DNA from 4 places in the Dialister sp. i34-0019-2H8 genome. Region 3 is predicted to be linked to each of the others. Evidence: riboswitches for the same ligand, from Rfam matches in the RefSeq annotation. Region 3 holds a riboswitch; each other region holds the start of a gene.
What was found. A riboswitch is a leader RNA that binds a small molecule or an ion and turns the genes downstream of it on or off. The one in region 3 is predicted to bind cobalamin.

Region 1 (8,077 bases), 1.1 Mb from region 3:
CTTCCTCCACGGCTGCATACCCACCGCCAACAACAAAGATGTCCTTTCCGGTGAAGAACTCTCCATCACATGTCGCACAATAAGCGACACCATGCCCACGGAATTCTTTTTCGCCGGAAAATCCGGCAAGACGGGGATGCGCACCGGCTGCATAGATGATACCCATCGCCTCAAAATCTCCTCGATCGCTATGTACCACCTTTGTATCTGCAGTAAGCGACAGGCTCTTTACTTCTGCCGTCAAAAATTCTGCACCGAAGGCTTCAGCCTGACGCACCATTTCTCGGGTCAGTGCCTCCCCGTCCGTCTTATAAACGCCGGGATAATTCACCACTTCAGATGTGATCGTGATCTGTCCACCCATCTTCTCTTTTTCGATGACAAGGACATGAAAACGTGCTCGTGCCATATAAATAGCGGCGGAGAGCCCTGCCGGTCCTCCGCCTACTATAATGGCATCATATCGTTTTTCCATGATGCCGCTCCTTTTTATAATTTTCCAACCAGATCAAAGGACGGTTTCAGTGTTTTTGCACCTGGCTGCCATTTAGCCGGGCAGACTTCATCGCCATGCTCATATACGAACTGAGCGGCTTCGACCTTGCGAAGCAGCTCATCCGCATTGCGGCCGATGTTGCCTGCGCTCACTTCGTACAGTACGACTTCGCCCTTCGGATTGATGACAAAGGTACCTCTTTCTGTGAGGCCGGAGTCTTCGATGTAGATATCAAGCTCCTTAGACAGTTTACCGGTCGGGTCGCCGATCATCGGATACTCGACCTTGCCGACTGCCTGAGACGATTCATGCCATGCTTTGTGAACAAAGTGGGTATCGCAGGAAACAGAATAAATTTCACATCCGATTCTCTGGAAGTCAGCATACTTGCCCTGCAAGTCTTCAAGTTCGGTCGGGCACACAAAGGTGAAGTCCGCCGGATAGAAGAAGAGCACACTCCACTTGCCGAGAAGATCCTTATCGGTGACTTCGATGAAATCGTTCTGCTGGAATGCATTCAGTTTGAATTCGCTAATTTTTTTACCGTTGAGAGACATTTGGGATTCCTCCTTATAAGAAATACTCTCTCGTACAGGATTCGTATCGAACCCTCACGAAGCATATTTAACTTTCTGAATGTATTATAGCGGGTTATTCGAAAAATGTCAATATAGTATTTTGAAAATTTTCGATTTCAGGTATTTTTACCAGTTTAAGGGGACTACAGGAAAATGACAAAGAAAAATAATTCTATGCCTCACAGATTTAGGAGAATGCCGAGGAAATTACTGTTTGGTTTTATGCTTTGCCTAAGGAAACGCTGATTAAATCGCAGAGTCAAATTCTACAAGAATTTTTATACATAGCTTCGTCATAGCCTTCCTTAAATAGCTCGCTATTCTCGTTAGGTTATTCCTCGCTATGCATAAAAATTCAAGAGTAAAATCTGACAACGATTTAATCAGTGTTTCCTTAAAATGCCTGTGAAGTCAAACGCTGTGATATACTTGCGTTTCCCTTGCCCCTGTCACCAGTAACGCCTGCTTTCGTGCCTTCACTACCGCTTCGGTGAACGTATTCCCGAAAAGTTCATGCGTCACATAGTCCGGCTCGATGGCCTCGACGATCTCTCTGGCGGCTCTCGTACGAAACGGATCATGATGATCCAAAGAACATATATGACGCATCATGACCTGATTCGTCAGCGGAACCGGCATTTCTCGCCTGAACTGGCGGATATATGCTCCGGAAAGAGAGCAGGAGAGATGAATACCTTTCACGAGCGCTCTCATTTTCCCCAGCCGCTTCATGCATTCCCTGATATAGAGCGCGGCCTCTTTTTCGCTTTTCAGATCCGGATTCGTGATCATGAAATGTCCGCTGTCAAACATAAGGCCTGTATGAGCGGGATCATCCAGTCTTGTGAAAAAGTATTCCACCTTCTCTGGTTCAAGCCGGTAAAGCCCCGGCCAGAAGATATTTTCAAAGAGAATGAATACCCCGTCCGGGATCAGATCGCGGAAAGACTGATAGAGCTCTGCCGTCGCTGCCAGAACTTCTTCATCGGTATGGCGGAAGCGCCAGGAAAAGGCCTCTTCAGGCGTACTCTCCTGCACATGCCAGACCAAATAGCGGGGCTTCTCAGCCAGTGCTGCACGGATATTCGCACGGATGACCTGTATCCAGCCTTCTCTATCCTCTGCGCCATACATTTGGCGTATATTATCCTGATTTGTAAAAATTTCAAACAGACGATCCTTATTCCCTTCATAGAAATCCATCCAATAGGGCCAGTACCTGAGATGCGTTCCCACGGTGATTTGCAAAAATGGCGGACTCCCCGCCTGACTGCCATATATGAGGTTTTCCACCCCATCCAGACCTTCCGCATGGATAAGACGCGAGATCTCCTCCTCCCGGTCACCCGGCATACGATAGTAGCTGATCAGTTGTTTCATCGGAGTATATCCTTTTCTATGTATCTGACTGGAACAGTTTATTATTTATCAAAAAAGCGATTGTACACATCTACCGCTTCCTGTGCCTTTTTTACAGCTTTATTTCTGGCTTCTATGATGGCATTCGCACCATTTGTCGCTCCGTCAATGTAGTGCTGGCAGGCTTTCACATACAGATCCACCTCTTCTGCATATTTTTGAAAAGCGGCTACATCCTGGATCCCCTTCTCCGGCGGTACAGGCACTGGCGGAAGGATGGCATCCGGAGATGGATATGCCTCTGTCATCTGTGTCGCTGCCGGATCGACCTCCGGGCTCGTCTTCTCCTCCTCTGCAAAGACGCATCCCGCACCAAGAAGGGCGAAGCATAAAATAAAGGCACCCATTTTCTTTTTCATTTTCATTCCTCCTTAAAAATGAGAAATTCATCGCTGTAACACCTAAAAAAGCCGCACGAAGTCAGGATGGACTTCTCCATCCCAAGATCCTGCGGCCACTCTCTCGATGGCTTACGATCGGACTACATCTTTCAGGCGCTCTGACTTGGTTCCCTGCTCTCCCATGTCCGTGCGAAGGAATTGCCATGAGAAAACTCCCTATACAGTTGCGGAACAGTTCCGGAGTCTCACCGGATTCCCCTGTAAATATCACTCACTAACCTTTTCATAGGATATTCTTATTTCCCACTAATGTCAAGAGATTTTATTGTCCTATGATGCTGGAGGGCCGACATAAGCAGCCGATGCGTACTTTTCGATGGCTGTGCGTTATCCCTTCAAATCCTGATAACCTGAAGAAACGCTGATTCAATCGCAGCGTCAGATGTATTCGGTGTTTGTGTAAAGAACCTCATCATTCCCATAAAAAAAAAGCAGAGCTCTCGCTCTGCTTTTCATGTTCCTTATTCTGCTGCGATAAACATCGGATACAGCGGCTGGTCGCCTTCGTACATTTCAAAGGTGACATTCGGGTAGGCTTTTTCTGCCTTCTCGATCTCTTTCTGACAGTCTTCTTCCGAAAGGTCTTTTCCGAAGTAAATGGTGACGATCTCGGTATCTTCATCAATAAGTTCACCAAGTACCTGCATGAAGCAGTCGGAAAGCTCCGGTACAGAGATGACTTCACAACCTTTGACAAGACCCATGAAGTCGTCCTTGTGAATGGTGGATTCACCGACGATGCTGTCACGTACAGCGGTCGTGATCATACCGCTCCTGATGTCTGAAAGACGATCGGCCATGGCATCAAGATTTTCCGCGATAGTGGCCTTACCATCAAAAACCATAGCAGCTGCCAGCCCTTCCATCGGGTTCGTGGATGGTACGATATGGACTTTTTCACCAAGCATTTTCTTCAGCTGCTGCGCAGCAAGAATGATGTTTTTGTTATTTGGCAGGATGATATATTTCTCATACTGTCCATTTTCCATACCTGCCGAGAGTTCCTGCACGGATGGATTCATGGACTGGCCGCCGGAGACAACATCACAGCCTGATTTTTCGAAAAGCTCTGTCCAGCCTTCTCCAGAGACCACGGTCAGGACACCAAGCGGTTTCTTTTCCATCTTCTGCTGCTTTTCTTTATTTCTATGAAATTGGTCGACCATGTTATCACACTTGATGTCATGGAGCGTACCCCAGTCCGCTGCCATGTCCAGGACATGGCCCGGACGCTGGGCGTGGATGTGGACCTTCACCAGATTATCGCCCGCAGCGACGATCATAGATTCCCCCCAGGAAGAAAGCTTCTGGCGAACTTCACGAGCACTTACTTTGCATGGGCTGATGATGAATTCCGTGCAGTAGGGATACTCAATGGAGAAAGACTCTCCTTTTGCTTCCAGACGGCTGATGACCGGCTTCACATCGACTTCGATATCCTCGACTTTTCCGGTCAGACCATTCAGACAACCCATCAAAAAGAAGATCAGTCCCTGACCACCAGCATCAACAACATTCGCATCTTTTAAAATCTGCAGCTGCTCCGGCGTCTTAGCGAGTGCTTCTTCTCCCGCATCGATAGATGCTTCCAAAATTTTGCTGAAATCCGTTTCCACGCGGTATACATCATGTGTCCCTTTCGCAATGCCGCGAGCTACGGAAAGGATGGTGCCCTCCACCGGCTTGGTGACAGCACGATATGCATACAGGATACCGTACTGGAAAGCCTTGCTCATCTGTCCGCAGGAGGCAGTCTTCTTGCCATGCAGGCCACGGCTGATGCCATGAATGATCTGCGAAAGGATGACACCAGAATTTCCGCGTGCCCCCATGATAGCACCAGCAGAAGCTTTCTCAGCGATGATGCCAACCGGCTCTTCCGGGCTGACTTCCGCAATCATGCTGTACATGGACTTCAAGGTATTCAGCATGTTATTCCCTGTATCGCCATCCGGCACGGGGAAAACATTCAGCTGATTGATAATTTCATATTTCTTCTGGAAAAGCTGATACGCTCCTACCAGCATATTTTTGAAACAATTCCCATCAATAACGGTATACATCATTCTCTCCCCCATTTATTTGGCTCTTTCAAAAATGAATCCAGTAAGCCCAGGACCCAGATAGGCTGTCAGAACCGGGGTCGCCGTCGTGAGTGTAATGTCCATGTCCGGATACATTTCCTTCGCTTTGTCATAGAGCACCTTCGCTCCGGCTTCATTTTCGATGTGTACGATGCCGAGTCTCTTGAGCGGCTCCTGCTTTTTCAGATAATCGATCATGAGCGCATTTGCTTTTTTTGTCGTGCGCACCTTCCCTAAAGCATCTACTTCATTGTTTTCATTCAGGTAAATCACCGGCTTGATTTTGAGAATGCTTCCAATGAGGCCAGCAGCCTTCCCGATGCGTCCTCCGCGCTTCAGATAGTCAATGGTATCGAGCGCAACGGTGAGTCCCGTCCGCATCGAGGCTTCTTCGAGCGCTTTCGCGATTTCCTCATAGGAAAGCCCCTTCTCGATCATATCCAGACCATCCTCCAGCAGATGGATCATGCCGATCGCCGTCGTTCTCGTATTGATGACCGTGATATTCTTGCGTCCCGACTGTCGGGCAGCCAAAAGCGCCCCGTTGTACGTGCCGCTGATGGTGGAGCAAATGCAGAGCACAATGATCGGGTCTTCGGCAGGAATATCGGAGAACAGCTTCAAAAAATCGCCGGTACTCGGCTGGCTCGTAGGTACCGATTTCTTCGTCGCTTCGGAATAATCGATGACAGCCTTAATGGTTGCCTCGCTTTCCGGTACGTAATTCTCTCCCATTTCAATGGTCAGGGAAATACAGTGTACATTCGGGTGAAGGGCTAGAAAATCTGCACCAACGCCGGAGGTACTGTCCAGAATCAAATGAATCATAGCAGTATGTTCCTTCCTATTGTTATTATGTTAGCGGTTAAGAGCTGAGAGGCTTCTGTAAGAGCGCATCATGGCCGAAGTGACATGTCGATCCGCGTCTTTCCGCAAGATCAAAATGCCATTTCTCATATCAAACATATCCATGCCGGTCAAATGCATGGATGCCCTGAAACGCATTACGCTTTTTTCTCTTTGGCTACTTTTCTTTCCGCCTGACGTTCCTTGAATTCCTTCAGGAGCTGCTGGTAGTCATCATCATCGTAACCATTGGTCGCAAGCATATATTCATGCAGCTTTTTTCTCTGTTTTGCTACATTCAGCGCAGACAGCTCAAAAGGATCGAGGGAAATTCTTGCCAGCATTTCACCGGTCGAAGAATAGCCGACGATGCCTTCGCCAAGGATGTCCACCAGCTTCTGCTTCTTCACTTCTTCACAGAAGGTATGGAAAAACTTATCTGCTTCCTTCGCCATGCTGTCGCGAAGACGCTTGTACTCTTCGCCTTTGTCTGCAGGAATCTTGAAGCCGTCAATCATGACATATTTTTCTGGTAAATTAAACATTTTATCACCTATTCGATTTTATATTTATCCACTGTATTTAACTATATCGCCCAAGCCGATTTTGGTCAAGTTTTTTGCACCATTTTGTACTGATATTCTCAAGGAAATCGGTACATTTTCAAGGAACCCTGCTATAGTATATCTAAACATTTTTTATGTTTGATTTTAAATGAGAATACACCTGTAAAACAGAAGGGTGCGTTTGAAAAAAAGTTGAACCAGAGAAGGTACGAATGGGCCTTTCGCCCCCGCAAAAAGCCGCCTGGCCTCAAAGACCGGGCGGCTTTTCTAAATTCGATCATTCTACAATCAGATTTTTCTTTTCTTCTTTAGGGAATACGAGGTTCAGAATAACAGCGACAACAAAGACCACAGCCACACAGTTTTCCGCAAAAACACTGCGGAAGAGTTCCGGGAAGATATGGAAAATCTGCGGGGTCTGTGTGAAACCGAGACCAATGCTGAGAGAGAGGGCAGCGATGCTCATATTTCTCTGCGAGTAACCGCATTCTCCGAGCATACGGACACCGGAAACAACGATAGAGCCGAACATCATGAGCGTGCAGCCGCCGAGAACGGCATCCGGAAGGGACGCCAGGATGACGCCAAGGCCGGGGATAATGCCTGCCAAAATCATAAGTGCCGCACCGCATCCGATAGCCTTACGGTTTACGACCTTGGTCATAGCGACAAGACCGACATTCTGGCTGAAGGATGTGATCGGCATGCAGCCGAAAAGGGAAGACAGTGAGCTTACGAAGCCATCGACCGCGATGGAGCCAGAAACTTCACGGCTCGTCGCCTGGCGGCCATACCCCATCATAGCAAGAGCACTGGTATCCCCCAGCGTTTCTGTTGCGGAGACGAGGAAAATCAGGAAGAAGGAGAAAATGGCATCTCCATGGAATTCAAGCGAGATCGGCATGATCCCGGGAAGGGAAATGAGCGGGACTTCCGTCAGACGAGACAGATCGACCATGCCGAAGCAGTACGCGGCGATATAGCCGACGACAAGCCCGAAGAGGACGGAAAGCTGCTTATAGAAAGAGTGTGCTTTAAGATTCCACGCAAGGCAGGCGACAAGCGTGATGGTGCCGACGATCAGGTAATTCTGGGCGCCAAAATTTGGATTGCCAAAGCCGCCGCCAAAAGAATTTGCCCCGATGGGAAGCAGGGAGAAACCGATGGCCGTCACGACGGACGCAGACACGATCGGCGGGATAAATTTCCTCCACCAGGAGGCGCCAAGGCCAAGGATACCTTCCAATATACCGCCAATGAGCGCAGCACCAAGGACTGCACCATAGCCATACTTGGTACCGATGATGCAGGCCACGGAAACGAAGGTGAAGCTGATCCCCATGATGATCGGCAGACCGCTGCCAAAACGCCAGATCGGGAAAAGCTGGAGAAGAGAGCCGATGCCGGCTACGATCATCGCAGACTGCACGAGTGCCGCCGACTCCGCCGGATCCATTTTGACAGCACCGGCTACGATGAGGATCGGCGCGATATTGGCCACGAACATGGCAAGTACATGCTGCAGTCCGAAAGGAACCGCTTTTCTGATTGTGATTTTCCCATTGGTTTCATAAATCGGATCTTTTTCCACAATACACTCCTAACTATAATAATTATTGGACTCCCTACATAAATTCACTGCTTTGCATCTTTGCGCATTATCTAAAAGTAATCGTGCCTGTTTCTG
Region 2 (8,077 bases), 1.6 Mb from region 3:
ATATGAAGGGTGCCATTCTGGGCTGACACACCGTAGCCAACGCCTTTGATCCCTGCTACGGCTTCATTGAGTCCCTCTTCTCCACCGTCAATATGTACATCCAGCTGATGGTTTGTCAGATCCATCTTGATGTCTACATATCCCCAGGTATCACTGGAAGCATCGATAGCACTGGTGTAAGGGACCTCTCCGCTCTGCGAAATCTGAATCTTGGAATCCTTCCGGAAAATGAAGTACTTGCCATTCTGCTGCACACCTGCATTGGCATAGGCCGTATTATTTTCATCCTTTCCAGTACGTTTTGGGGCATACAAAGACGTAACAAATAACGTGCCATCCTGACTGGGCGTCTCTACCGTCCCCGACAAACTCCCCTGATGGGTTGTTTCATCGTAGGTGATTTTTCCTGTTTTCAGCACAGAAGCAGAAGTCAGACCTTCTGCAATTTCCGCATAGCTATCCAGGTATTCTGGCGTCCCTTTGTAGTAGATTTTCTGAGCCAGGGCATGTAAGACATCAGAGACCTGCGTTTCATCCGACATATCGATCCCATCGCTATCCGTCCGTACATAAAGAGTAGTCTGCGGATTCACTTTCTCTGCTTCTTCGATGGTTACATTTCCGCCAAGGATTTGAGTTGGATGCGACACATCATGATCGTAGAGGATTCGGATTCCCCGTTTTAGCATGCCGATAGTCAAGTTTGTGTCCGCTTTCATATAGATAGCACTTTCACCGATACCAGGATTCCATCCTTCCACCGTGTGAATATAGCTATCCTGTGCTTTATCTTTCTGTTCCCACTGATAAGTCCATAGGGTAGGTGTGATACTGTACTGATCGTTCCAAAGATCAAGACTAATTGCGCCAGATTTCGCTGCGTCGTTAACAATACCGCCTGTCCAGGTAGCACCGTTATTTAAAGTAATCCGATATGTACCGCCAGTAGCTCCCAAAAGATCCAGGTCTCCGACTAACTTTTTACCAGTGATGGAAACTTTACTATTGTTCTGACTCTTAGTCACTTTGAGTAGTGTGCCGCCCTCTGCATGAATCACATTAGCAGAACTAAGAAGACTTAAGTCTTTCCCTCCATCGAGCCAAAGAGCGATTCCTTCCGGCGTTTCTATATCCACAGCACCTTCAAATCCTACGCTAAAGCTTGTTTCCCCAAAAAACTGATCTTCCGTATCACGATCCTCTACGACTTTGATCCCCACAAAGTCCTTATCGCCGCCTTTACTTGCGATATGCATTTGTCCATCTTTTGGCATCTTAATAGAAGCACTACTATTTTTTACCAGAATTCCCGTACCATTGGCACTGGCTGCTATATTCAAGCTTGGCATTTCTGTAAATTTTAGATTTGTGCTTTTTTTCGTATTTTTACCATCATTTCCAATATAAATCCCAGCTGTTTGTCCTTCCAAGTTCAACGTATGTCCTTGTCCCACAATCTGCACAACATCACTGTTACTGTTGACTTTCCAATCCATGGCTTTATCGGCGGTGATGGTGGTATCTTTCCCAAGGGAATACAGAAATTGGCTTTGACGAACCCCCTGGTCCGTATAAATCTGATCGTAGACCTCATCACCAGTCATGGAGCGGGTAAAAGTATCCACCATTTGTGGTATATAGCTACCTACCCCCCGATTCCGGATCAAAGTGAATAAACCCTTCCGTCAGCATGGCGCTCTTAGCCGTCAAGCCATCTGCAATCCCCACTTTCCCGACCAATTTGGCTTCCGACGGATTGGTATAAATAACCTTCTTTGCCAATGCCTTCAGCACACTTCCTACCTGGTCCGTATCATCCATAGAAATACCATCATGATCTGTAACAGCGTATAAAGTCGCCTTACCACCTACATATCGAGTAGATACTTTGTCTACAATGATATTACCTCCAATGATAGCAGCTGGATTTTCAGTTTCATGGTTATAGACTACCCGAAGGATCCCATCAAAACGATTAAAATCTGTAAGTTCGATATCTTTTTTGGATTTTTGGAAAATGGTTGATTGATCACCAGCGTCACCTTTATAACCCGTACCATACAGGAATACTTTTACAGCACTGCCTGTATCTCCTTCTTTGTCAATATGATTCCAAATGGCATCCTTTTCCATGGCAAGATCTAATGAACCACTGCCATCTTCTGTGCTATCTACCGTCGTTCCAGTCCAAACGGAACCACCTTTGGTGAGAACTAGCTGACCATGTTCTTTTCCCAGCTTAATATGTCCCGTCACATTGACGATACCATTGGCCGTATCAGAACGACTTGACTGACTACCGATGTGCCAAACACCACGAGTAGCATCGACAGCAAATCCATCCCCTGCATCAATCGTAATATCTGCGGCCGTTGCTTTAGAACCACTGTTATAAGAGTTTAGCGAAAGTCTTCCACCATAGTCCTCATCCGTCCCATCCGCTACGATAATAGCTGTACCTCCATCTGTACGAATGGTAGCCCCATTGGCAGAAACCCGTCCATGGATCGCCGTTCCTTTCCCTGCATCGATATCAATACGTCCAGCAGTGGTAATGGTACTCCCATGGGTTGTCTTCATTCCTACAAAATCTGTATCCTGCAATTCGTTGTGAATGGTGGTAGTTCCCTCTGCATTTAAAATATAAATGGTAGACCCTTTATTCGTTTCTGCATTTCCAGATGCCAATACCCCTGTTTTTGCCTGATGAATGGTCAGATTCGCTGTACTTCCATTTAAATTGATATTGCCCTTCGTATCATCTGCATAGGATGCTTCTATTCCTGTATTCGCATTGATTTCTATGTTTCCAGGATTCGACATATTCAGAGTGGCGCCGGAAGCCTCTATCCCTTTTCCTTCCACTCCAGAAGCAGTCAAATTAAAATCCGTATACTTGGCGGTTATAGTAAGGCTAGCCTTATCCTTGGCTTGCATAGCCGCTTCATCTTTCACAGTAATGCGCGTATCTTCCGTAAAGGTAGCCTTATTTCCCGCTCTTAATACATTGGCGTCCACATACGGACCATCTTTTTCCATAATACCAGTCAAAGCCTGGGTAAAATCAGTTGCCTTCTGCTGGAAACCATCCACATAGCCAGTACCTGCTTTGGTAAAATGGATATCTTCTTCTCGAGAGACACTCTGGCTGGTCAAGCCTTCTGCAATCTGCACTGTTCCTTTCAGATTGTTTTCCCCGTCCGCATAAGCAGCATAATACAACTTGTTAGCCAATGTATTCAGCATATTTCTCATGTAACTTTCATTTGCTAAATTGGCTGGCGTGATGCGAGCGCTATCCGTGCGAATGGTAATGGAAGCCTTCTCTCCATCTGTCTTCTCGGCATAACCGATATGAATATTTCCTCCCTGGATTTTTCCTCTGTTCTGGCTATAATAAATCACTGTATTTCCGGTGTAATTGGCAATCGTCAGATCAGAATTTACGTTGGAGTTTGCTGGCTTTGACATATCGATATACCCGACATGTGCCGCATCTTTACCCCCATACAGATGACGCATAGAAGAAGACCCTGTATTGGTCCACTTTGCCCCATTCTGCAGGAACAGGCGAACACCATCCACATCCGTATCTTTGGTATTGACCGCTTCCTGTATTGTTCCGTACAAAGTAGAATCCGCCGTCGTCAATGCCGCATTCACCGTAGCATTGGTGTCTGCGCCCACCCAGGCTCCCATGGAAGCCAAAGCAGCATAACTGTTCCTATCCCAATCAGTGGCTCCTTTCGCCGTGATATTGACCGTATGATTTCCTGGCGTCAATCCCTTTTCTACAGTCCCCGATACATTGACGTTCATCACGCCCCCGCTTCGAGCAGTGACACTATTATAGGCCTGCGTCACAATAGTACCACCACCGACAGAAATACGCCCCGAGGCAGCATTGGTCGCCCAACCGCCATTGGTGTAAATATCCACCAATCCATCTATGTCAATGGTTCCTGCCATTGTTTTCAGCGCAGTCACATTCATTTCATATCCTTTAAGCGGGGTCGTAACGCGCATCACTACAGCATGGTCTGGATCGTCATCATTGTGAATGACCACATGGCTATTTTCCGTCATAGCACCAATATCAGCATAGTAGTAATAGTCAGAATCCGTATCCAGACGGATCTGTCCCGGATTGTTAATGGTTAAAGTTGCACTTCCCGGTACATACAAAGCTGCCGCACGATTGGTAAAACCACCGCCATTATAAATATTGCCATGCATGATGACATCCAGATTATGACCTGTCATATCAATGGTGGTATCTTTGCCAATCATTACAGAGGCAAAATCTCTCAGGTAATTATCATCCTTTGTGATGTTGAAGCCTGGGTGAATCACCGCATCTTCCTGAAAACGATATGTCCCATCGGCCTGTTTGATGCCTCGTTTTTCATATTCATCATCAACACCTAAGACGCCGGAATACGGGGTCTTGACCTCTCCAGCCAATTTTGCCTTGCCCGTAGTTTCATCAAAATCCAGAGCAGACAATTTCTTGGAAGCAGAAGCAAAGGTCAAGCCTTCATAAATTTCTGCGGTACCTTCCAGATTCTTTTCGCCCTTGGTATATGCGGTGTATGTCAATTTATCTGCCAGAGCACCCAGCACCTGTTTCACCTGGGCGTCATTGGACAGATTTAACCCATCACTATCAGTGACCAGCGTGATCCTTGCCTTATCACCTGAATTCTGTAAGCCAGCACTGGATACCGTCACAGACCCGCCGATCAACTGATCAGGAGCCTCCTTCTCATGCTTCCAAAGATAGACATTGGATGTTTTATAGCCGCTCAGCGTCACATCCTCGTCTCCCATCAGAACCGCATAGGAGCGGCCTGTAGTAGCCGTTGCGTCCTGTGCCAGCGCCTGCTGCCCGGCAGGAAATAATGCGCCCCCTCCCAAAAACAGGGTCGCCAATATCATCCGTTTTACCCACTTTCTTTGCATTTTCCGTTCTCCTTTCTGGCGAGACACGCTTTACGATGCTCATTCTTCATCCAGGATCGGTGTGACCCTGACATCCAATGACCTCTATATTCCGTATCTCAAGAAAATAAAAAACTGCCAAGTACGAATTGGAACATTCTTTTGACACACTAAAAAGTAGCAAAAGATATCCAACCCATACCTCGCAGGTCTTTGCACATAAAAGCAAGATTTATCGCTTACTCTTATAGGATATAAGAAATTTCATGGCACTCCGACTGAGTTCCTCAAAGAAGCAGCTCTTTGTGAGAGACGTAACACTGCTTCTTTTCCCCATACGGTTGCAGGACAGCTCTGGATTCTCACCAGTATTCCCCATTCGTTTCCCTTTATGATTTACATGCATGATACTCTGTATGATAGTCATACGGTCAAGAAATATTTTTGAAATTTTATAAATTCCTTAAAGAAGTATCTTAGAATCCTTCAATTTCAAGATACTTCTTTAAGGAAGCACTGATTCAATCAGATTATCCTACATGAAAAGCCCCCTACAGATGTCAGGCTGACATCTGTAGGGGCTTTTTCAAGAAAAAAGAGAGAGGAGAAAAAGGAGTGATATGTAGAGGGGAAAGCTCTACATAGGGGACGAGGCAGGAAACACTTGGGAGGGGAAAATCACAAGTGCTCTCCCTGCATCGCCCCGAAAACTGCGTAAGCTTTAAACGGTTTTCCACGGTACGTGCCGCTCTTTGATTGCGTGCGAAAAAGGTTCAGAAGGTTCTATGGGTTCAGAAGGTTCAACAGGAGTGGTCCGGCGCATAAAATAGAAAAGCGCCGCAGAGTATAGATGGTGGAGAAGCCATGAGCTGGCATTTCACTCACCAGTCACCCATTCTTGCTTTTAAGCTTACATATTGCGGGGCCAACCTCCGGCGCTTCGCGCCACCTCCTTCCAGAGGAAGGAGGGAAAAGCGGCTTTCGTGCGTCACGTCCAAGGAGCCTACCGAACCTGCTGACCTGCTATGAGGTCATACCACAAAGCGGTATTGCCTGCACTGTCTGCCGCCTTATTTCATATTCGCTTTCACATCTTCGGTGAGGTCAGCGGAGATGGTGCCGTAGATGATGCCGCCCGGGACGACGACGGTGTCGATCTTCTTGGCTTTGGCTGCTTTTTCTACAGCGGCCTTGAAGTTGTCCTGGATCGGTTTCATGACTTCATTTTCCTTCTGGGCGAGCTGCTGGTTCAGTTTCTGTTCCAAGGCTTTCTTGTCGGCATCGTTCATGCCTTTGGATTTTTCGTTGTATTCCTTCTGCAGCTTCTGCTGTTCTGCTGCTACGGTCTTTCCTGCTTTCTGGAAAGCGGCGTTGCCGGAGAGGACGACATTCACATTGACGATGCCGGTGGCTGCATCAGCCATCCCCATGGCGCCAAAGGTGCCAGCGAGGAGCATCGCTCCGGCGACGGCGAGTTTTTTCATATTCATAAGAATTACCTTCTTTCTTGGATAACGGATGACAGTTAGCGATCGAAATCAAAAGCTCTATCACCCAATCAGCATGCCTGTTATTTTTCCCAGAGATGTTTCATGATTTCCGGATAGGTCGCAGTGAGGAGGCCCTGGATCTGGTTCAGGATAGCGATGACGAGGGCCGGTTCGAAGTGCGGTACACCAGCCGGGATGCAGCAGGTGAGGAGGACGTTGCCAGCAGCGTCAGCACTGAACTTCAGCATACGGTACTGTTCGTTCAGGTCATTCAGGAAGGAACAGATCTTTTCTCTCTTGTCGCCCTGTGCAAGGCCGGCTGCGACCTGGACCTGGAGCATGGTGTATACGCTGTCGTCTAAGAGGATCATGAAGGGCAGGTTTGTTCCTTCGACCTGAAGGTTGCTGCGGAATGCCTGTGCATGAACGTCATTCTGGAAGTCCTGCAGACCAAATCCGCTGATCTTGTTTTCTTCGAGATATTTCTGGAAAGCGGCTACCTTTTCGGCTGCGACTTTGACTTCGACTGCTTCGGTTTTTTTCTGTTCTGCCATTTTATGTTCTCCTTTGTTTTGTGCCGGTTTGTTCTCCGGATACCAGTATTGATACATATAACCATGTCTTACAAGGGAAACGACTGCCGCGGGGGTTTCCCAGTTCTCCGCCCTGTGTACTTTGAATCGCAGGACGGAAAGCTCTTTCAGGAGAGAGAGATAGGATTTCTTGTTCACGAGGACGACGTTTCCTTTCGCGCCTTCGATACGTGCGATTTCATCCTTAATTTTTTTCATCATTGGCTCTCCTTTTCACAAAGAGGAAGGCAGTAGAAATCAGAAATAGATCAAGGCCTTTGAAAATCCATTCGTTTTCCGCAATAAAAAACTGCGGATCGATTTCTACTTCTGCGTAGACTGAGACTGTGACCAGCACCCAGTCTACGAAAGCAGACACGACTCCCGCAGATTTGCTCTTGGATGTTGGAAACAGGCGGCATCCGACTTGGAAATGAATTTCCTTCACGGCTGGGTCTCAGTTTCGGATTCTCACCGAATTCAGCGCAATAGCCCGTAGGCTCTGCTTCCCTCTTCAGTTGGTTCAAGGGCTTTCACCTCTTGATGCCGTCATTGTAGCACGAAAGGATGCAAATAGCAAGCCCATTCTTAAAATTTACCCATTCCCCTCTCATGTCAGGGAAATCAATCTTTATTTTCATATCATCGACTATTGTGTTATCATTAAGTATATGAATGTCATACGGTAATGAAATCTAAAAGGTGAGTGCATGAGCGATAAAAAAGAGTATTATACGGCTGGCGAGCTGGCCAAGCTCTTCGGGATTCCGAAGCAGACGATGTTTTACTACGATAAGATGGGGCTGCTTACGCCAGAATTTGTGGCTAAAAACGGATATCGTTACTATGCGATGCCGCAGTATCTGACACTGGAGATCATATTATTCCTGAGAAAACTGGATATCTCTGTCCCTCACATCAAGGAGTTTCTGGAGCATCGCTCGCGTGATAAGATCCTCGGCATTCTGAAGGAGCGGGAATCGCTGTGTAAACAAACTCTGTCGGAGACTCAGCAGCTTCTCGCTGCCATTTCCTGCTACCGAAAAACACTGGAATCCAGTCAGCATATGGAAC
Region 3 (8,077 bases):
GTACGAGATCCTGCAAGAAAAGCCGGACGTCGGCTTCTGCATCGACGGCGATCAGGTGGTGATCCCCGATGAAAAAGATGCGGGCCGCTTCACCACACACTACAAGTCCGTCATCGGAAGCGGGCGTGTATCCATGATCCAAGAAAGGGAAGAGGCGAAGACGGCCCTCTCCCTTTTTATGAAACACTATTCGCCGCGGGACTGGGATATCAGCGATGCCATGGCTGAAAGGACGGCGATCTTTCGTCTGGACGCAGAAGAATTTCAAGTGAAGGTCAATCGTTGACCGGGCTTTAGTCCCTAATCCCTAGTCACCAGTCCCTCACAAAAGGAGCCCATCATGAATCTATCAGAACAAATCACAAAGAATAATCTGTATAAAACCTTCGAGCCCTACATCGACCCTGCCGTCACGATGAAGGAGCGTCTCGATGGCCATGTACGCCTCACCGCACATGCGAGTGAAGAAGCCAAGCAGGCGCTCGCCAAGTGGAAGGCCATCAAGCTGAAGGAACGGCTGTTTTAAGGAAACGCTGATTAAATCGCAGAGTCAGATTTTACAAGAATTTTTATACATGACTTCGTCATAGCCTTCCTTAAATAGCTCGCTATTCGCGTCAGGTTATTCCTCGCCATGTATAAAAATTCAAGAATAAAATCTGCCAACGATTTAATCCGTGTTTCCTTAAGAAAAACCATGGAAAAGGAGAACCATTATGGACACCCATTTCGATCCGACATCCATCGCCCTCTTGAATTTGCTCACGGAGAAGCAGAAGGACTATGCGCTGACCCTGTATGCGAACCGTGAAAAGAAGGTATCGACTGCTTACATCCTATGGGTGTTCTTTGGCGTGTACTATTTCTACCTCGGACATCCGGTGAAGAATATCCTTCTCTGGATCCTCTGCGGCTGCTTCATCGGCATTATCTGGTGGATCATCGACCTTTTCCGCATCTCCGGCATGGTGAAGCGGAAGAATCAGGAGATCCTGAAGATCTGTATCGCGGAAGCCCAGCAGCTCTACCCGAGCCCCGTGCCGCCCGTGCATTTTGAAAAGTAGATCTCATCGCAAAAAGCCGCCCTGTAAGCAGGGCGGCCTTTTGCGGTCAATCACGATGTCAACTGTAGTATAGCACGTTCTTTGGCTGGTGACTAGAGACTAGTGCCTAGTGACTGAAATGCCACCTTTGGGCATGGTCTTATTTATACTCCGCGGCGTTTCCTTATTTTTATGCGCCGCACCACCATTTCTCATTTCTAATTTCTCATGCAAGCGAGGATTTCATTTCCAATCAAATGGACAGCACGTCCCCGGGACTAACCCTTTCCCCTCATTTCTTACTGTTCATTCGAGATATGCATCTTATCGAAGGCGAGGAAGGCGAGCGAAGTGATGATCGCTACGACGGTCGCCAGCCCCATGCCCTTCAGCTGCACCGGCCCAAGGACGATGGTTGCACCGGAGAGGCCGGAGATCATCGTGACTGCGGTCAGGATCAGATTTCTGGACTTCGTATAGTCCACATGCTTTTCGATCAGCATGCGGATACCGGAAGCCGCAATGAAGCCGAAGAGGAGGATGCAGACGCCGCCCATGACCGGAGTCGGGATGCCGTGGATGAGCGCGGCAATCTTTCCGATGAAGGAGAAGAGGATGGCAAAGCAGGCAGCACCGCCGATGACCCAGGTGCTGTAGACGCCCGTCATCGCCATGACGCCCATGTTTTCACCATACGTGGTATTCGGCGTAGAGCCGACGAAGCCGGAGATCATATTCGACAGACCGTCTGCAAAGAGCGAGCGGTGAAGTCCCGGGTCTTTGATGAGGTCGTGTCCGACGATATCGCTCGTGACGAAGAGATGGCCGATATGTTCGGCGAGGACCACGAAGAGCGCCGGAAGGATCATCATGATGGCAGAGAGATTGAAATGCGGCGCATAGAAGGTCGGCAGGGCGAACCATGGCATCTCCTCTACATGCGTGAAGTCTACGACACCCATGAAGACGGAGAGAATATAGCCGGCGATGACACCGATCAGGATCGGGATGATGGAGATGAATCCGCGCCCAAGAACGGTCGCAAGGATGGTGACGATCAAGGTGAACATGGAGATCGTGATGGAAGTCGCTGCGCTCATGCCCTGCGGCTCACCGATGAAGCCGGACATGGTCATGGCGAGCGGTGCCAGTTCGAGCCCGATGATCGCGACGATCGCGCCCATGGCAGCCGGCGGGAAGAGGACATCGATCCAGCCGACGCCGATCTTCTTCACGAGGAGTGCGATGATCATGAAGCAGAGACCGAAGGCGATGAAGCCGCCCTGGGCATCCGCATACGTCATGCCCGCCGTCGCCGTCACCGCCAGCACCGGCGAGATGAAGGCGAAGGACGAGCCGAGGTAGGCAGGGAGCTTCCACTTGCAGATGGTGAGGTAGAGGAGCGTCCCGATGCCGTTCATGAAAAGGCAGGTCGCGGGGTCTACATTCAATAGGAAGGGCACCAGCACCGTGGAGCCAAACATGGCGAAGAGGTGCTGCAGCGAGAGGGGGATGGTGGGGAGGAGCGGGAGCCGCTCCTCGACTTCGATGATTCTTTTGCTCATAAGCGTTCTCCTTTTGGGGAAATAGTGACTAGTGACTAGTGACTGGGGATTAGGAAAATCAGACGGGGAGACTTCTTGCCTTCATGTATCCCCTTTCCCACTTTGGGAACATACGGAAGCGGGATAAGTGGGGGCGAGTCCTGGGGAAACGCTGATTCAGTCTGACAACGATTGAATCAGTGTTTTCCTAGAAAAAAGGAGGCTTTCGAAAAAACGAAAGAGCCTCCTTCCTTTGCCTGACTGTGAATTTTTACCTGTCATATTTTATTCTTTTTGCGAAAGAAAAGCAAGTGGGGAACGTCGGGAGGGAAATTCACAGACTGAAAAGCAGACGCAATATTGCGTCTGCTTTTCAGTCTGTGATTTATATACAGAGTTATGCGTGCGTGGTATAATAATCATGAAAGAGCCGATACATACAGGATAAAAACCTGATTATACATTTCATAATGGGTAATTTCAAAAGATAGATGCACTGAAAATTAGACGTAATATTGCGTCTGATTTTCAGTGAAGAGGAGTGCTACGATGGAGTTCAAACGACAGAAATACATGGATGCGCTGGTGGAGCGCATGCACAATGGCATGATCAAAGTGGTGACCGGGATTCGCAGAAGTGGGAAGTCTTATCTTCTCTTCAATCTCTTTGTCCGTTACCTGATGCAGCAGGGAACGGCGATGGATCATATCCTCACCATGCAGCTCGACCGATGGGATATGCGGCGCTACCGAGATCCCGACATGCTCCTCTCTTGGATTCACGAACGCATGACGGATGAAGGGGACTACTATATCCTTCTCGATGAAGTACAGTTTCTCGATCACTTTGAGGAAGTGCTGAATTCCCTCCTGTATGAGTCACATGTGGATGTGTACGTGACAGGGAGCAATTCGAAATTTCTCTCCAACGACATACTGACTGCCTTCCGCGGGCGCGGGGACGAGATCCATGTCTACCCGCTGGTCTTTTCGGAATTCATGGAGCAGTACGACGGGGATATGTACCACGGTTGGGCTGACTACGCGACCTATGGCGGTCTTCCGCAGGTCGCGTCCATGAAGACAGAGCAGCAAAAGATCACCTACCTGCAGAGCCTCTTCAAGGAAACGTATCTGAAGGACATCCTGGAACGGCATAAGCTCAAATATCCGGAGGGGATGGAAGACCTGGTGAATGTGCTCGCCTCCTCTATCGGTACGCTGATGAATCCGACCAAGATCCTGGCGACCTTCCAGAGCCGCTTCCATTCGAAACTCAGCCTGAATACCATTCGCCAGTACATCGATTTCCTTGAAGAAGCCTTTCTGATACAGAAGGCCGTCCGCTACGATGTGAAGGGCAGAAAATATATCGACACGCCAGTGAAGTACTACTTCGAGGATGTGGGACTCCGAAATGCGCGGCTTGATTTCCGACAGGTAGAGGAAACGCACCTGATGGAGAATATCATTTACAATGAACTGCGTTGCCGCGGCTACCTGGTGGACGTTGGCGTAGTGAATCGGAGAATACTCGATGAAGAGAGTGGGCGGATGCTGAGCCGTCAGCTCGAAGTGGACTTCATCGCGAGTCTGGGAAATAAGCGATACTACATCCAGTCCGCCTTCCACTTGCCGGATGAGGAGAAGCTTCGTCAGGAGAAGGCCTCTCTCCTCGCCCTTTCAGATGGGTTCAAGAAGATCATACTCGTCAAGGATGTCATGCGCCCGCGCCGCGGTGATGACGGGATCCTCATTATGAGCGTCTTTGACTTCCTCCTCTATCCTCATGGGCTGGATGAGGTGTTTGCGTAGGGCAGCGGTTGCGGCGCAACGATGCACAATAAAAGCGATGAGATTTTTGTCTCATCGCTTTTATTGTGTGTGATGCAGTGCTCGCACATGCTTGCTTCTTAGAACTGGAATTGGAGGCCGATCTCGAAGTTGCGGCCGGGAGCGGAGTACCAGTATTGATACTTTGTTGGATCAGCATTCGGGCCGTAGGAGGTGCCGACATCAGTGTAGAACTGGTCAAAGATGTTGTTCACTCTGGCAAAGAGGGTGGCTTCTTTGGTGAACTGGTAGTTGGCAGCAATATCCCATACCCAGTAGCTAGAGTAGTCTTTCATGGTATCCTTTGTCGTGTATCGATCCATGATACCGCGTCCCCATAAGGAGGCAGTCAACTTGCTATTCTGGTAATTGATGCCGATATTAAGTTCATGCTTTGGAATGTTGGCATATACCGTGTTTTTGGTGGAAGAATCTGCGTTAATGTATGTGTAGCCTAAAGTGGCGCTGACATGTTTATTGAATTCTTTCTGCAGAGACAGATTGACGCCATTATTTTTGATTTTCCCAGAGTTTCCATAGTTAAAAGCGGCACTATCCCATCCGATGAGGTTGTCGGCACGCTGGGTGTAAATATTGAGTGTGCCGGTAAGGGTGGAATTGAACTTATGATTGACACCCATTTCTACGGTATAGCCCTTTTCTGGGTCCAAGTTGGGTGCATTTTTGCTCATATAGTACAGTTCAAGGAGTGAAGGCGCTCTAAAGAATTTTTTGTAATTGACATAATAGTTTGTGTTTTCACTGGCCTTGTAGCCAATGGAAAGGCTTGGGGAAGTATTATTTCCGTATTGGCTGTTATGTGTGATACGAATGCCTGGGGTTACATTCCACTTGTCTGTGATGTCCCATTTATCCTGCACATAGAAGGCAGTAGTGGTTACGCTGGCACCTTCTTCCGGAGACTCCTTAGCAGGGGATCCACCACCGTAAGAATATTTATAATGAGGAATCTCATCTTTGTACCAATCGAAGCCACCGATAATTGTTTGGTCGTTTCCTTTATAAGTGAGTTGATCGGAGATACCGGTGGTCTTCATGTGGATATCTGTATAGCCACTTCCATCTGCTATGTTTGTGAGGTTGTTATAGTTATCTTCGATGCGATTTTGATTTCTGTAGATTGAGAACTGATTAGAAACACGATCGCTGATTTTTGCGTTATATTGCAGGCTGATACGGTCATTATCTTTTTTACCGTGATCAGCTTGTGTGCTGGTAGTGCCGCCATCGGGGCGCGTATAGTCTAATTTATATTTTTCATAATTGAAAACGAGATTGGAGTCATTGCCAAAGTCATATCCAAATTTAGTGGAAATTGATTTCGCGTTCAAGTGATTGATGGTATGACGATCCCAGCCGTCCTTGTACGTGCCCTGTAATTCTTTGTGAGCATCTACTGTCCAGAAAAAACCATTGCTGCTACCTTCGTTATAGATACCATACTTTTCTCCATTATAGCTGGCACGGGAGAGATCGAGCTTTGTGTGTACCTGACCGTCTTCTGGCTTTTTTGTGATGATGTTGATGGCACCACCTTGCGCATCACTGCCGTAGAGAGTAGACGCGGCTCCTTTCAATATCTCAATATGGTCGATGGAGTTCATGTTGGTCAAGGTGCCTAAAGCGGTGGTTCTGCTCATAACACCATTGGTGTTGATTCTCATACCATCAACCATGATAACTACATTTTGGCTACCATTGATTGTTAGTGGATTGGTGAAAGAAATCTGGCTAGAGGCATTCTGAGAGCCAAGAGCGACACCGGGTACAGAACGAATAGCTTCGGTCACATCACTATAGTGTTTTGTGGCAATGTCCTTCGCAGTTACGACTGCGACATCCGCATTGGCGTCGATCTTCTTTTCCGGTGTACGGCTCGCAGTAACGACCACCTCATCTAACGAATAAAAATTCGGGGGGGTGCTTTCTGCCTGCACGCTAAAAGCGCCTGTGGTAAGCACAAGAGCTGCCAAAGACGCTGTCAAAATTTTCTGATTCATTTTACTTCCTCCTTTATCCCGTATGGATGGAAACTTGAAAACAACCTGCGCCATCTGCTTCCGGTATACATCGCACCATCCGCAGCGGATCAGTTGTCTTCATCAAAGAGGGCAGTTCTTCTGGCTCGGCGTCCTCGCCTGTCCTCGTCTTCCCGGTTTCCCAGTGACATCGTGAGGAGGGCTCAGCCTTACAGCGGCGGGACCGCGACGGATTTGCGCCGTCTTCTCTTTTTACTTTCAAAGATTTTTTGAAAGACCTTCTTTGATTCAATATAAAAATGCTGTATGTATTATACAGCATTCACGCAGAAAAGGGAAATGAAATTTTAATGATTGAGGGTTCAAGGTTCAAAGGGTTCCGGTGGCGGCTTCGCCGCATTTTAGATGACGGTATTCTCGTATCGTCAGCCTTCCCCTCGAGGGGAAGGTGCCCCGAAGGGGCGGATAGGGTACTGGCGGTATGAAAGAAAGTGGGAAGGAGCGTCCCCAGTCACCATTTCTTGAACTTCATCGCTTCGCCTTTCGCAAGGGTGTCGCACATTTCGTTGTACTTTGTCCCGACATGGCCTTTGACCCATTCGAAGGTGAGGCGGTGGGGCGTCATGACACGGTCCAGGGCTTTCCAGAGGTCCTGATTGGAGACGGGGGTCTTGGCGGCGGTGAGCCAGCCGTTGCGTTTCCAGTTGTAGAGCCAGCGGTTGGTGATGGCTTTCTGCAGGTACTTGCTGTCGGTGTGGAAGGTGATGGTGCGGCGGATGCCGTCATCCAGGAGCTTCAGTGCTTCGTAGGCGGCGCGGAGCTCCATGCGGTTGTTCGTAGAGGCGGGCTCGCCGCCGGAGAGGGTGAGGAGCTCGCTGCCCTCGGCAGTGAGGAAGACGGCGGCAAATCCGCCGGGCCCATTGGGGTTCACGAGGCAGGAGCCGTCGGTGTAGATGATGAGTGTCTCGGGGAGGATGATGCGCTCGGTCTTGCCGTCGTAGGAGATGCAGCTGATGTCCATGGGTTCGGCGTAGGCGGGGTATTTCTTCTCGAGTGTTTCGATCGTTGGTGCGGGCTTTCTGGGGATGGCCGCATGGACTGCGGCTTTCGGCGGCGGGGCGATGGGCTTGCCGTACCAGGCCTCCGCTTCGGCTTGGGTGGCAAAGCCTTTGTAGATGGCTCCGGGAAATCCGGTGACTTCTTTCTGGCAGTCGCTCCAGCTGTAGTAGACGCCCGCATGGTGTCCGCGCTTGACGACGTAGTATTTCTTGGGCATGGGGTTCCTTTCGGGGAAATGGAGAGCGGGGGCAAGGGGAGGTGTGCCGCGCCCTTTTTCGTTTCATGAAAATGCGGCGCTCTGTGAAGGGGCGCCGCTCGATGATCTCTTATTCTATGCAGATGCTTCCGTCTTCGACCATTTTCCAGAAGCAGTAGAGGGTGGCTTTCGTATCAGCGAGGCTGTCGTGCCAGCCTTCCTCGGAGTAGCCGTAGTATTTCGCGCAGGTGATGAGTTTCTGGTATTTATATTTTCCCGGATAGCGGCTGCTCGGCTCGCCATAGGTCTTGGCGAAAGGCTTCATGAGGTCCATGTAGCGGACTTTGGAACGGCTCGGGATGTAGATGCCGTTTTGAATGAGCATCTTCTGGTCGTAGGGGA
Region 4 (8,077 bases), 1.6 Mb from region 3:
AAGAGCCAATGCGTCGAACAAAGCCAATGGTGCCGTCATCAAGAGCATGAATGGTGTGGCTAATGCTGCCAGTCAGATCACTATTGACGGTTTGGTTGACGTCGTAGCAGATGGACAGAATTCTAATGAAGCCGTGAGTGCGGTGGCATCCACCATCAATATCGGAGGTGGGATCGTCACGGCGGAAGACGGTGCAGCTTGGGCTATCCGCGCTTATGGAGAATTTCTTTCCCAAAATGTCGGTATTGTCAATATCAATACCACGCAAGACAGTGCTGGAAATATGAATGGCGCAGGTAGCAGAAAGACGCAGATTACAGGGGATCTCTCTACGGCAGGCGGTATGGGAAACAAAGGCCAGATCAATATCGGGCTGAGTGGAAAAGATTCCTTCCTCAAAGGGGATTACGCCACTGCTACTGGCACCGAAGTAGAAGCGCATACACAGGCTGCGACCGGCCTCAATCTGTATCTCTCCAATGGAGCCGACTGGACAGGAAACACCAAAGGCTCTACGACGCTCACTATGAATGCCAATACGACTTGGCATGGACAGAGCACATCCAGCGAAATGGCAGTCAATATGAAAGGGGCGGGTACTTGGTACAATACGGGTGCCAGCACCATCAAGCATTGGACCAGCCAGAGATATGCTTCCCAGGCAGCTACGATCGATATGACCGACAGCAAAGCAGGAGATGTCAGCATTGATAATTACAATGGAAATACCTTTGTAATTTATAAGCACAATGAAGCGAACCCGTTGATCTTGACTGGCGGTAAAGTGACCATCAAACACGCTGATGCGGGATCTTCTATCACCATGAGTACTGATAACACTGGCATCGATACAAACAATATCTATGCAGTCGACAGTGTGCTTAGTGCATTGGCAGAAAAGCTTACCTACAGTGGTTATATCGGTAAAGCGGAAGATAACCTCAAAGGATATGTACAGATCGCGGAAGGTCTTACCGCTCGCTCTGCGGCTAAAGCTACAGGCAATATTCAGTTCAGTGAAAAAACCGGACAGGGGAGCTTCGACAAGGATAGCCTGGCACCGTCTATTTCCTACCCGAGCGAACAGGGGAGCAGCGAATTTGGTACCGCTATTACCGGCGATAAGAGCAAAGATACCGAATACCTCAAGAAAGGCGTCCTCAGCACGGACACTGGGGAATATACCTTCACCAAAGAAAGCAATACCATCACTGGTAACAACCAAGCCATTGCCGGTGGTGCATGGCTTGGAAAGGTTACTGCAGCCGTATCTGGTGGACAAGGAATCAACACCATTATCCATGCAAATCGCAACAAACTGCAGATTTCCGAAGATGGCAGCCAGGGGCGTAATGGAACTACAGGCATTTCTGCCATTGGATTGGGAGAGGACAAGCCAGAGAAATTGGGCAAAGTCACTATCAAAGATGCGGGTAATATGACTATCACCACGCGTGGCAGCGGTGTCACAGCTGGGCTCTTTGCGAATAGCAGCGGTGAGATTTACATCGATAATGCAGGAAAAGATGCTAATGGTAACGACTATGTCCTAAAAATTGACAGTAAATCTAAGGCCAAGGCAAGTGGCGTGGGCATCAAGACCATGAATGGCGCGAAAGGTACCAGCAAGATCACTGTGACTGGATTGGTCGATGTGGTGGCTGACGGCAAAGCAGATGAAAATGGGTTTGCTGCGAATGAAGCGATCAGTGCTGTAGCGTCCACTATAGATATCGGCGGTGGCAATATCGCAGCTATTAATGGTGCCTGGGCGGCCATCCGCGCCTATGGTGAGTTTGTGACGCAGAATACAGGTACAGTCTATGTCAATGTAAAGCGAGACGATAATGGCAAGATGGTCGGTGCCGGAAACAATAAGACCACCATCACCGGTGATTTCGTGACCAATGGCGGTATGGGTACCAAGGGGCAGATCAATGTCGGGCTCAATGGCAAAGACTCCTTCTGGGAAGGTAACTATGCGGATACCAGAGGATATGGCGTGACGCAGGGGCAGCTTGGTGCGGTCAACCTCTTTATGAAGGATGGAGCCCATTGGAAAGGCTTCGCTAACGGTGCCGTCAACGCTAATCTTGAAGGGAAAGACACGTATTGGTACGGCTTCGCCACCAGCGAAAACACCCAGCTCACACTGAAAGATGGTGCCACCTGGATCAATGCCATCACGCCAGATCAGCTGGATCAGAGCGGCAAACCGGTAGAAAGTCACATCGGATACCTCACTAGTGACAATGGCTTTATCGATATGACTGGGCGTAAAGTCTTTGTTGCATCCAGCAAGAGTCTCTCTGGATCCACCACCGGTGACGGTGCTTCTGCTATTACCGAAAGTGAAAATGGCATCACTGGCAACCTGACGATCAATGACTACAGCGGCTCTGCTACCATCCTCTACAGAAGAGACGCAGCAAGTCCGACAGATGTCCTTGGCGGGAATGTTACCGTGAAGAAAGCGGCGGATAATTCTGTTATCAATCTTCGTACGGATGGAGAGGGGCTTGATTACCATGATACCGATACCCTGCTGAAAACCTTCAAGAATCTGGCAAATAAACTCTACTACACTGAAAAAGTAGAAGACAAGGCAGATACTGCTGAGGTAAAGGCTGGGATGCTGGCAGGTGAAGGAGATGTTGTGACAGATACCACGCTGAATTTGGCTGATCATCTGAAAGGCACAGTAGGTATTAACGAAGGGCTGACCAATACCTCTGCTACTGTCAAACTGGCAGATATTATCTTCCAGAAAGATCATCAGGGTCAGGGAACCATCAAGATGGATCCATCGTCAATCAAGACGGGAGATAAATCGAACATCATCTACGGTGATAAAGAAACTGCGATGATGCGTGGTGCAAAGAGCGCAATGACCACCTCCATGCTCTCCTGGAGAAGCGATATGACAGATATGACCAGCCGCGTCGGTGATCTTCACTATGGCGCTGAGGATGGTATCTGGGCAAGAACCTTTGGCGGCAAAGTCAAGTACGACAAAGACAATGCAAAAGTGACGAACAGCTTCTGGGGAGCGCAGATCGGTGCGGACAAACTGCAGAAGAATGGCTGGCATGTCGGCGGTGCCTTCGACTACAATAAGGGCGATGCCAAGTATGACAAGGGCGGTGAAGGAGATCCGAAGCTCTATACCTTCTCCCTCTATGGCAGCAAACTCTTTGATGATGGGCAGTATCTGGATGTCGTAGCGAAAGTCGGACATACCAGCAATGACTATACGGTGTACAATGACAGCGGGTACAAGCTCGATGGGGATTACAGCGCGACTGGTTACGGTATTTCGGCAGAATACGGCAAGCGGTTTGGTGGTGAGAAAGGATTTATTGAACCACAGGTACAGCTGACACTTTCGCGCCTTGGCAGTGCAGACTATGATGCCGTCAGCAACTATGCGGGGGGCAAGAAGATGCACGTCAGCCAGGACGGCATGACCAGCTGCATCGGTCGTCTGGGCGTCGCTGCAGGAAAGGCTACAGATAAAGGCAACTTCTATCTGAAGGCCAGCCTGCTTCATGAATTCAGCGGGAAGACAACGAGCACCTTCAGTGCAGAAGGAGAAGCTACTTCCAGCGTTGATCAGGACTTCGGCGATACTTGGGCAGAGCTTGCTCTTGGCGGCACCTACAGACTGTCGCCATCCAGCATGCTCTATGCGGATGTCACGAAGAGCTTTGGCGGTGATTATGAAGTACAGTGGAAGGCCAATGTGGGTGTACGCTTCACCTTCTGATGCTTTTGATTTCGATAGCTCATCTCTGATCGTATAACAAAAAACTCGTGAATCGTAATGAGATTCACGAGTTTTTTTATATTAAGTTGCATTAGTTGTTGGAATCAAATAACCAGCAACTTACAACAATCAACAATTACTCATCCGCTATCTTATCAGTTGAAAAAGTGAATGAGAAGCTACTGCATTAAAGATTTTCAAATGTTTTTAATTTTCTCGTTGACTGTATGATAATCATACGGAATATCATTTCCTTAATGAAATGGTATGGGGAATGCTGGTGTAAATCCAGAACTGTCCTGCAACCGTATGGGGAGAAGGTTCATTGCACGTCTTTCACAAAGAAATGAATTCATCGAGGAACTAAGTCGGAGTGCCATGCTTTTTCGTAACTATCACATCATGATGGTGTTCAAAGATCTGCGAGGTATGGGTCGGATAGAGTGATATTTCTTTTGTGATGCTCAAAATCCGGTCTATACTTGGTAGCTTTTTTATTTAATCAGTATATCTGAGAGAGGAGTGCATGATTTATGAAAAAGGAAATGAAAAATTGGCTTCGCAGTAGCATTGTTTTGGCTTTGGCGGCGGGTGCCTTGGTCGGAGGTTCGTCTGTGCAGGCGGCTAATACGTATGATATGACCCAGGGGGAGTTTCTGACCAATGGACTCAATTATACGACTACGAACACGTACCAAGATAGGGATACATTGATTTATAAATGGGATGCACAAAACAAGAAAATCATTGGGGGAAATGTTAGCGTTGGTCAAGATGTCTTGAATTCATCTTATGATGGTGTCAATGTGAATCTGGTGATTGATGCATCAGATTTGTCGAGTATGAGCAACGATGATGTCAAAGAAGCTATGACGCAGTTGGCCTCTAAAATTAAAAATTATGCAGAGACTAACCGATATAGGCTGACTGCCTATGTACAAGTACGAGAAGGATTGACCGCTTCTTCCAAGGTTCTTCGTTCTTATCAGTTGGAATACAAAACTCCTGGTTGGGGTGATCCAGATCAAGAAATCAAACCAGATGCAAATGTCGGAGATCTAGCGGAGGGTGTCTTTGCCACTCCTATTATCAATGGCGCAGCAGGCAGTGAATATGAATTTGATGAAAATGGGGTTTGGCGATATAAAGGCTTTAGAGGAGCAGTGGATGTTAATTTTACTACTCCCGCTACAGATAATGTGTATGCGGCTATTCGTACAGATGGGAAAGATACAGGAATTTCAAATCTGACGGAAAATAGTTCGTTCAATTCTACTTTACAGATGAATGCAGATGCGTCTTCTTTAGCTGATTCCAAAGCTTACTTGGCGTATAGTGGGACAGGAAATCAGGTCAGCGTGATTGCTGATGAATTGAATGCTACGGTCAAAGGGACGGAAGCAACTGGGATTTATGCAGGGCATGAAAATGGTGATACCACGAGTAAGGTAGTGGTTAATGGTGGCATTAATCTGACATTGGATGGTAAGAAAACTACTGGTGTTGAAGCAGGAAAGAATGGGGAAGTCTCCTTATTAACTGGTCAGAAGATTTATAATAGAACCAATACTGTTAGTATTGAATCACCCAATGGTCATGCCGTATATGCACATGACGGAGGCAAGGTTACTTTAGATGCTGTGAAAGTCAAGAAAGCAGATAAATCTGTCATTTGCGCAGAAAAAGGTGGCAACATCACATTGGGCATTGTAAGTGGATTAACAGATGAATCGATTAGTACAGATGACGATGCAGGTAGTCAGGTCTCTTTATCTGTGGATGGAAATTACACAGGGCAAGTGAAGGGGAATGTCAATGTAGCCTTTACTAAGGGTTCTACTTATAAGGCAGATAATGATAGCATTGGCACTGTGACTTTGAATGGTTCCACATGGGATGGTTCCTTGTTGCGTGATAATGGATCAGTATCGATCAACTCTAACGGTCAGTGGAATATGGGAGAAACTGGTCGAGGTATCAAATTATCTGCTTTGACCGGCGGTAAAACGACAGCCAGTCGTGGCTATGTGAAGATGGGCAGTGATAATCTTCACATCGGTACTTACAGTGGAAATGGCACATTTATTTATGATCATGATGCTTCTGATCCGACGAAGATTCTTGGTGGGAACATTACTATTGAAGAATCTAAACCACTAAGTCTTTCTAGCACTGATTTGGGGGATAAGGGTGATTCTACAGCAGAGGGGACTTCCGCGTCTACAATTGCTATTGCGACCGATAGTGCCGGTATCGATACCACGGATAATGCTTTAGTTGAAAAAGTGCTGGATAATTTGGCAAGTAAATTGGCTTATCTGAACTATACTAAAGGAGAACGCAACTTGAGTGGTACCGTAGAATTATTGGAAGGACTGACCAGTAGTTCTGTGACCAAGCATTTTGCCAATCTGACTTTTGATGAAAAGACTGGCCAGGCAAAACGGGATTCGGAAGTCTATCATCCCTATGTCACCTATATCACTGGGGACGCTTCTATCGATACGGCCTATGCAGACGCTTACAATGCAGATACCAATACCTATGATTTCAATCAAGATGTATTTATTCGAGAAGCAAAGTCTACAGATTCCGTTTATCCAGGTAGTTTGTATTATGGATTGATTACCAATTATGGGACGGAATATGAAAAGCCAAGCAAAGGTTTTGGCATGTGGAAGAGTGCTAAACCAGATGATGGTCCTTCTTATACCATTGATCTTCACGGAAATAATTTGACTGTTGATTTGGAAGCATTCCCTGAAGCGAAGACGACAGGGAGCCAGCCGATGTGGACTACAGCCGCTATCATGGCAGCTCGTGAAGGAACCATTAAGATTACTAATCCAGGGGAAGTTCATTTGACTTGCAATGCTAATTACTATTATGGTAGTGCCATCCGTGCTTCTACTAGTGCTGGCACTACCAATGGTGCTCATGTGGTCATTGAAAATGATCAAGGAAACTTGAAAGACCATATCGTATACCTTCGTGGTGGCATTGATACACCAGGGTATCAGCTTGATTATCGTACTATTGAGACTTACGGGAATGCTAAAGCTAAGGATATAACACAAGAAAACTCGGTATACATCAAAGGCCTCGTAGACATTGAAGCAGATAAGCATGCGGCTGTTTTTGCACGAGGCGGTTGGATTCGTCTGGGTGGTGGTCGTATTTCTGTGGATAATTACGATGCGCTTTGGACGGCAGGTAAGGGTCGCATTGATATCAATATGCTGGTCGATGATGATGGCACTGTGAAAGGTGCTGGCAGTAATGATTTTGTACTGAAGGGTAATGCAGTGACCGTTACTCCTTACTATGGGAAGAATGGGACATTGAATTTGGCCTTTACCACAGCAAACTCCAGGTTTGATGGGGAAACTGGAGGTACCGGTGAACAGAATCTCTATGTACAAAATGGAGCGGTTTGGAACAATACACCAGAATCGTATAACATCTGGAGTTCCGGTGAAGTTGTAAAATCAGATCTAGCAAGTATTGCTACCCATTTATACGGGGGACAAGATGCAGCGCATACAGGTTACCTGATTCAGGACAGTGCGAAAGATTTAACAATTAAGAATTATAGTGGCTTTATGAAAGCCTATATAGCACGGGATGAATCCAAATCTGCAGGTGAAGATGGAACTGATGCAACTAGCCAGTTTAGTCAAAAAGGAAATATTATTATCGAAAAAGCGGATCAGACAGATGGACAGAATGCAGATTTCACTTTATTGACAAGTCAGGAAGGCATTGACACTTCCAATAAAGAAGAAGTACTTTCAGTAATGAAGGACTTGGCTGGCAAGCTGATCTATAAGGAAGCCACTGACAGTGAAAATCCGGCAGTTCATCTCAATGGACATGTAGGCTTGGCAGAAGGACTGATTGCTGGTTCAGTAGAAACGAGATTGGCTGATTTGACGTTTGATGGGACGTCCGATGGAACGGGTAGTGTCGTGGATAGTACCTATCAGATTCCGAAGAATTATCCGGCTATCCTGTATGGACCTAAAGAAACTGCTATGATGCGTGGCGCTAAATCTGCCATGGCTTCTACAGCTATGATTTGGCGGGCTATCAATAATGACGTGGAACGCCGGCTGGGCGATTTACGTGTAGGCAATGCTGAAAAGGAAAATGGTATGTGGGCTAAAGTGGGCGCTGGGCGTATGTCTTACGACGAAGGAACCACAGATTTCCGTACCCGCTTTAATGAATATCATATCGGTTATGATCATGCCGTAGGCAATGCAGGATGGAGAGCTGGTGCTTCTGTCAGCTACATCGACGGGAAGAGTA

Region 1: linked by a shared signal. The riboswitch ahead of ACGG9R_RS05750 (hypothetical protein) and the one ahead of ACGG9R_RS10690 (TonB-dependent receptor plug domain-containing protein) in region 3 are both predicted to bind cobalamin.
Region 2: linked by a shared signal. The riboswitch ahead of ACGG9R_RS03470 (hypothetical protein) and the one ahead of ACGG9R_RS10690 (TonB-dependent receptor plug domain-containing protein) in region 3 are both predicted to bind cobalamin.
Region 4: linked by a shared signal. The riboswitch ahead of ACGG9R_RS03490 (autotransporter outer membrane beta-barrel domain-containing protein) and the one ahead of ACGG9R_RS10690 (TonB-dependent receptor plug domain-containing protein) in region 3 are both predicted to bind cobalamin.

The regions. Positions count from the first base shown of each region.
Region 1 is NZ_BAABYQ010000001.1:1,334,400-1,342,476, forward strand. Features, by position in the region: gene ACGG9R_RS05735 (FAD-dependent oxidoreductase) at 1-475, opposite strand, end outside; gene ahpC (alkyl hydroperoxide reductase subunit C) at 490-1,053, opposite strand; gene ACGG9R_RS05745 (hypothetical protein) at 1,486-2,454, opposite strand; gene ACGG9R_RS05750 (hypothetical protein) at 2,496-2,852, opposite strand; cobalamin riboswitch at 2,965-3,140, opposite strand; gene ACGG9R_RS05755 (DAK2 domain-containing protein) at 3,356-4,960, opposite strand; gene ACGG9R_RS05760 (DegV family protein) at 4,973-5,806, opposite strand; gene ACGG9R_RS05765 (hypothetical protein) at 5,983-6,369, opposite strand; gene ACGG9R_RS05770 (uracil-xanthine permease family protein) at 6,668-7,981, opposite strand; gene ACGG9R_RS05775 (xanthine phosphoribosyltransferase) at 8,049-8,077, opposite strand, start outside.
Region 2 is NZ_BAABYQ010000001.1:843,409-851,485, reverse strand. Features, by position in the region: gene ACGG9R_RS03475 (autotransporter outer membrane beta-barrel domain-containing protein) at 1-1,349, opposite strand, end outside; gene ACGG9R_RS03470 (hypothetical protein) at 1,642-4,962, opposite strand; cobalamin riboswitch at 5,189-5,366, opposite strand; gene ACGG9R_RS03465 (OmpH family outer membrane protein) at 6,012-6,431, opposite strand; gene ACGG9R_RS03460 (hypothetical protein) at 6,512-7,225, opposite strand; gene ACGG9R_RS03455 (hypothetical protein) at 7,209-7,382, opposite strand; gene ACGG9R_RS03450 (MerR family transcriptional regulator) at 7,714-8,077, shown strand, end outside.
Region 3 is NZ_BAABYQ010000001.1:2,459,124-2,467,200, reverse strand. Features, by position in the region: gene ACGG9R_RS10715 (pyridoxamine 5'-phosphate oxidase family protein) at 1-286, shown strand, start outside; gene ACGG9R_RS10710 (hypothetical protein) at 341-526, shown strand; gene ACGG9R_RS10705 (TM2 domain-containing protein) at 717-1,064, shown strand; gene uraA (uracil permease) at 1,343-2,608, opposite strand; gene ACGG9R_RS10695 (ATP-binding protein) at 3,137-4,402, shown strand; gene ACGG9R_RS10690 (TonB-dependent receptor plug domain-containing protein) at 4,501-6,441, opposite strand; cobalamin riboswitch at 6,534-6,717, opposite strand; gene rnhA (ribonuclease HI) at 6,932-7,696, opposite strand; gene ACGG9R_RS10680 (exonuclease domain-containing protein) at 7,806-8,077, opposite strand, start outside.
Region 4 is NZ_BAABYQ010000001.1:858,724-866,800, forward strand. Features, by position in the region: gene ACGG9R_RS03485 (autotransporter outer membrane beta-barrel domain-containing protein) at 1-3,766, shown strand, start outside; cobalamin riboswitch at 3,995-4,166, shown strand; gene ACGG9R_RS03490 (autotransporter outer membrane beta-barrel domain-containing protein) at 4,300-8,077, shown strand, end outside.